Regions from separate parts of the Yersinia massiliensis genome, predicted to be linked through region 2. Evidence: predicted binding sites of a transcription regulator. Region 2 holds the regulator's gene; the other holds the start of a gene.

Region 1 (3,181 bases), 2.0 Mb from region 2:
CTTCTGGGCCAACAATGGTTAAGCCGATATCGTGGCTTTGCGCGAAGGCTAGCAAACCGGCAACATCGGTCGCGGCGATTGCCACATTCTCTAACTGAGGTTCCAGCGCCGTGCCAGCGTTGCCCGGTGCGACATAAATCTTATCCGCTAAAGGCGACTGTGCTGCTTTCCAGCCTAGTGCGTGTTCGCGCCCACCGTTACCAATAATCAAAATATTCATCGGGGTGACTCCGTTAAGCGGTTTAATTAATGACGGAAATGACGCATATCAGTAAAGATCATCGCGATACCGTGTTCATCGGCGGCGGCGATCACTTCGTCATCACGGATAGAACCACCAGGTTGGATCACACAAGTGATGCCAACGGCCGCGGCAGCATCAATACCATCACGGAATGGGAAGAAGGCATCAGATGCCATCGCTGAACCGGCAACTTGCAAGCCTTCGTCGGCAGCTTTGATACCTGCAATCTTGGCAGAATAAACGCGGCTCATCTGACCGGCACCTATTCCGATGGTCATATTGTCGCGGGCGTAAACGATCGCATTGGATTTAACGAATTTAGCGACTTTCCAGCAGAACAGTGCATCACGCAGTTCTTGTGCCGTTGGCTGACGCTGAGACACCACGCGAAGATCGGCTTCTGTCACCATACCTAAATCACGATCTTGTACCAGTAAACCGCCATTGACGCGTTTGAAGTCCAGACCGGCAGAACGTGTCTGCCACTGACCACAGATCAGTACGCGAACGTTTTGTTTAGCGGCTAGCACACTGAGGGCTTCAGCGCTGATGCTGGGTGCAATAATCACTTCGACAAACTGGCGGCTAATAATTGCCTGAGCTGTTGTAGCATCCAACTCACGGTTAAAGGCGATAATGCCACCGAAGGCAGATGTTGGATCAGTTTTGTACGCGCTTTCGTAAGCGCCGAGAATGGAGTCGCTAATCGCTACACCACAAGGGTTAGCGTGCTTGACGATCACACAGGCAGGTTCGCTGAACTCTTTTACGCACTCCAGTGCAGCATCGGTATCAGCAATATTATTGTATGAGAGCGCTTTGCCTTGCAGCTGTTCTGCGGTGGCAACAGAAGCTTCTTTCAAATTCTCTTCTATATAGAAGGCTGCTTGCTGGTGGCTGTTTTCACCGTAGCGCATATCTTGCTTCTTAATATAGTTAAGGTTCAGGGTGCGCGGGAAGTGGCCTGCCGGCTGCTCAGTTTCACCATAGTATGCTGGAACCATCGTACCGAAGTAGTTAGCGATCATGCCGTCGTAGGCTGCGGTATGCTCGAATGCTTTAATCGCCAAATTGAAACGGGTTGGGTAGGTCAGGGAACCTTCATTATTGTCCAGCTCGGTAATAATGGCGGCGTAGTCACTGCTCTTTACAACGATGGCAACGTCTTTATGGTTCTTGGCGGCAGAGCGAACCATCGTAGGGCCACCGATATCAATATTCTCAACAGCATCTTCCAGTGAACAATCCGGGCGAGACACGGTTTCGGCGAAAGGATACAGATTGACGACGACCATATCGATTGGCTGAATATTATGTTCAGTCATGATGGCATCATCTTTACCGCGACGACCCAAAATGCCGCCATGGATTTTTGGATGCAGGGTTTTAACGCGGCCATCCATCATTTCTGGGAAACCGGTGTAATCAGAGACTTCGGTGACCGGTAGACCAGCATCGGCCAGCAGGCGGGCAGTACCGCCCGTGGAAAGTAACTCGATGCCACGCTGTGAAAGCGCTTGGGCGAATTCAATGATACCTGCTTTATCAGACACACTAAGCAGAGCACGGCGGATTGGACGACGTTGTTGCATGGTTTTATCCCTTGGCTTTGGATCGCAGTTTTTCATTCGCTATAAATAGAGCGTTACGTGAATCTCTACCTAATATGTCTCTTCTCTATATAGAGAGAAGGACAGAGTCGAGAGGAACAGATTCAGATAACGTCCTGAAAAGGGGCTGCCAGTTCTGTCGTTAACACTCTTTAGGCTTCGTTAAGCCTGTTTTGATCAATATCGATCCGCAAAAGCGGTATTTGATCAATTCAGCCAGGAGTTTTCGACGCGGAGAATTGTAGCGAAAACGATTGCGTGATGCTCGTCAATTTTTAGTCCAGATGACTTCTGTGGATAAGTTTGTGTACAACAGGGTATAAAGCGGGGTTTTGCTGTGGAATGCAGCAAACGATCATTTTAATTGAAATTAGCAGTTGCGGCCTGCGCGGAACTCCCTATAATGCGCATCCATCGAGACGGCACATGACGAATCAAGTAGTTAAGTGACCGGCAAAGAGAACAGAGAAATTCAACGAAATAAGTAGTTGACTCTGAGTGAGGAAAGCGTAATATGCGCACCTCGAGTTACTGACCGGAAGGTTGCTAACTCACTGCTCTTTAACAATTTATCAGACAATCTGTGTGGGCACTCGCAAGACGATATCGAAGCCTGTTTCGACAGGCAGAAGCAATATCAAAGTCTTGAAGAGTGACCAAAGCAGTAAACATTTGAACCTCGGTTCGAATGCATATTTGCAGAAAGTAATCTTTGAGCATCGCTACTTCGGTAGCAAATCAAACAAATCTTAAATTGAAGAGTTTGATCATGGCTCAGATTGAACGCTGGCGGCAGGCCTAACACATGCAAGTCGAGCGGCAGCGGAAAGTAGCTTGCTACTTTGCCGGCGAGCGGCGGACGGGTGAGTAATGTCTGGGGATCTGCCTGATGGAGGGGGATAACTACTGGAAACGGTAGCTAATACCGCATGACCTCGAAAGAGCAAAGTGGGGGACCTTCGGGCCTCACGCCATCGGATGAACCCAGATGGGATTAGCTAGTAGGTGGGGTAATGGCTCACCTAGGCGACGATCCCTAGCTGGTCTGAGAGGATGACCAGCCACACTGGAACTGAGACACGGTCCAGACTCCTACGGGAGGCAGCAGTGGGGAATATTGCACAATGGGCGCAAGCCTGATGCAGCCATGCCGCGTGTGTGAAGAAGGCCTTCGGGTTGTAAAGCACTTTCAGCGAGGAGGAAGGCATTGTGGTTAATAACCGCAGTGATTGACGTTACTCGCAGAAGAAGCACCGGCTAACTCCGTGCCAGCAGCCGCGGTAATACGGAGGGTGCAAGCGTTAATCGGAATTACTGGGCGTAAAGC
Region 2 (3,181 bases):
AGCAGAGGTGGAGTTAATGTGGTCTGAATACTCACTGGATGTAGTGGATGCTGTCGCGCGTACTGGAAGTTTCAGTGCCGCTGCACAAGAATTGCACCGTGTACCGTCGGCGATAAGTTATACCGTGCGTCAACTTGAAGAGTGGCTCGCGGTGCCACTGTTTGAACGGCGGCATCGTGACGTCGAATTAACGGCTGCAGGCGCAATTTTTATCAAGGAAGCGCGTGATGTTATCAAAAAAATGAATGGCACACGTCGACAGTGCCAGCAAGTCGCGAATGGTTGGCGGGGGGAATTGACCATCGTGATAGATAAAATCGTTAAGCCAGCTCGCAGCCGCCGCTTAATCTTAGATTTCTATCGGCATTTTCCCGATATTGAATTGCGGGTACGCTATGAAGTGTTCAATGGCGTATGGGATGTGTTAGTCGACGGGCAAGCAGAAATGGCCATTGGCGCGACTCGCGCTGTGCCTGTTGGCGGGCGGTTTGTATTTCGCGATATGGGATTTTTGAGCTGGCAGTGTGTTGTGAGTGTTGAACATCCGTTGGCCCAGTTAACAGGGCCTTTGACCGATGACCAGTTACGGCCATTTCCCTCATTATGTTTGGAGGATACCGCGCAGAATCTACCCAAGCGAGACACTTGGACACTTGATAATCAGCAGCGGCTGGTGGTACCGGACTGGGTGACAGGGATTGATTGCCTGTGTGCAGGCTTATGCGTAGGCATGGTACCGACTCATATGGTTTCACCACTGATTGCACAAGGGAAGTTAGCTGCTTTGACGTTGACAGAACCCTTACCAGATAGCCCTTGCTGCATGACTTGGGAGCAAAATAACCATTCACCCGCGTTGGCTTGGTTACTTGAATATTTGGGTGACAGTGTCACATTGAATGATGAGTGGCTGAAAGACGAAAATGAGTGATTGCGCTGTGATTGACCGCACGATAGTGCCGCCGGTAGCGAAGTTTGCTACTGGCAGCAGGGCGTTACCAAATAGATGTTTTTTGCGCCGGAAGATGAGTCATTACCGGCAGAGTTTGATTAACGGCGGTAGTCGCGGAACGGACCATCAGCAACAGAACGTCGCTCAACCAGTTTCGGGTGAACTTCAATGGTCTGTGGGTCTTCGCGCTTGCTGACGATACGATCGAGCAACATGGCAAATGCCGTTTCACCTAATCGTTCTTTGGGTTGATGAATGGTGGTCAGTGCTGGTGAGAAATAGCGCGCATTACGCACGTTGTCATACCCTATCACCGAAATATCTTGTGGCACTCGCAGGCCCAATTCATCGGCTGCACAAATCGCGCCCATCGCCATAATATCTCCGCCACAAAATACGGCCGTTGGACGATGTTTTTGTGTCAGAATTTGATGCATGGCCTTATAGCCTGATTCTGGCTCGAAATCGCCTTGAACTACCCACTCATCACGCAGCTCAATATTCGCTTCTTCCAATGCCTTAAGGAAGCCTTGATGGCGACCTCCGCCGGTGTTACGAGATAACTGCCCCGGAATGGCACCAATATCGCGATGGCCGCGTTCAATAAGATAGCGACCGGCCAAATAACCGCCTTCAAAAGCATTATCAATAATAGAGTCAGTAAAATCACCCCGCGCTGTACCCCAATCCATCACCACCATCGGGATATTGCGATAGTCTTCCAGCATCCCAAGAAGTTGCTCTGGATATTCTGAACACATCACTAATAACCCATCGACACGCTTTTGCGCCAACATCGCCAGATACGCTTTTTGCTTATCCAGATTATTATGAGAGTTACATAGAATCAGCGTGTAGCCTTTGCTATAACAACTGTTTTCAACCGCTTCTATTACTTCGGCAAAATAGGGGGCTTCGCTGGAGGTTGCTAACAAGCCGATGGATTTTGTGTGATTAACTTTCAAACTGCGGGCCACAGCACTGGGCGAATAATGCAGTTCTTTAATGGCCGCCCACACGGCAGCCTTAGTATTTTCGGCGACGAAACGAGTTTTGTTAATCACGTGCGAAACGGTGGTGGTGGACACACCCGCGTGTTTGGCCACATCTTTAATCGTTGCCATATAAAAAATAACTCCTAAGCTCACCTGTTACAGCAGGTCAGTATTTTGTTAATCGTTTGCCTACATACTCGAAACCATTCAGACAGAAGCATATTATTAGGCTGGAAAATGGAATCAGCGGGCTGTCTGAGAGTATTTGTTGGACGTTATTGGCCAGTATGCAGTTATGAACTGCGAATTTTGGCTGATCTGGAGGAAAAGTGAAAGGGGTAATCAAAGTTATAAAGTGAGTAATGAGCAGAAGATTTTTTTTCTGAATTGTGGGAAGATAATTTAACACACTAACTATGTGCCTTTTCCCTACTACAAATTGACCGGCTGAGGAGTTTTTATGGATACCAATCTGAAAATGTCGCTGATTACGACTGTTGGTGCATTGGCAATGATTATTGCCTTTAGCTTCGTGGCGGTAATGAATTAAGTCAACCGCTTGCCGGTATAGCGTGACAAGTAGGGCGGTTTACCCGCCCTTATTATGGTTATCGATTTTAGTGATACTGATGTATCAACACATCCTCTCGCGTTTATTCGCCTTATCAGGCTAAATTCGTCTCAACGAAAGACCAATTCACCAGCGCCCAGAAGTTTTCCAGGTATTTAGGCCGCGCATTGCGGTAGTCGATATAATAAGCGTGTTCCCATACATCTACAGTCAGTAACGGTTTATCGTTGGTGGTCAGCGGGGTAGCCGCATTCGATGTACTGACAATGGCCAGTGAACCGTCTGCTTTTTTGACCAACCAAGTCCAACCAGCACCAAAATTTTTAACCGCAGCATCGGTAAATTGCGTTTTAAAATCAGCAAAAGACCCAAATGACTGATTTATGGCGTCAGCTACTTTACCCTGAGGTTCACCACCACCATTCGGCGACAGACAATGCCAATAGAAGGTATGGTTCCAAACCTGAGCAGCATTGTTAAAAATACCGCCACTAGATGTTTTCACGATCTCTTCCAGCGTTTTGCCAGCAAACTCTGTATCTTTAATTAGATTATTAAGGTTGACCACATAAGTGTTGTGGTGCTTGCCATAATGGTATTCCAGTGTTTCAGCTGAAATGTGTGGTTCCAGCGCATTTTGCGCATAAGGTAATGCCGGTAATT

The links. Region 2 encodes PurR, which represses purine synthesis genes. Its sites were predicted from a motif close to CANGCAAACGTTTGCNTG; they were not measured.
Region 1: purH (bifunctional phosphoribosylaminoimidazolecarboxamide formyltransferase/IMP cyclohydrolase) is a predicted target of PurR. The motif match lies at 2,098-2,115, and genes of this name have one in related genera.

The regions. Positions count from the first base shown of each region.
Region 1 is NZ_CP028487.1:4,573,838-4,577,018, reverse strand. It holds gene purD (phosphoribosylamine--glycine ligase) at 1-220, opposite strand, end outside; gene purH (bifunctional phosphoribosylaminoimidazolecarboxamide formyltransferase/IMP cyclohydrolase) at 247-1,836, opposite strand; rRNA gene DA391_RS21285 (16S ribosomal RNA) at 2,606-3,181, shown strand, end outside.
Region 2 is NZ_CP028487.1:2,538,128-2,541,308, reverse strand. It holds gene punR (DNA-binding transcriptional activator PunR) at 17-931, shown strand; gene purR (HTH-type transcriptional repressor PurR) at 1,051-2,076, opposite strand; gene DA391_RS11860 (YnhF family membrane protein) at 2,408-2,497, shown strand; gene sodB (superoxide dismutase [Fe]) at 2,613-3,181, opposite strand, start outside.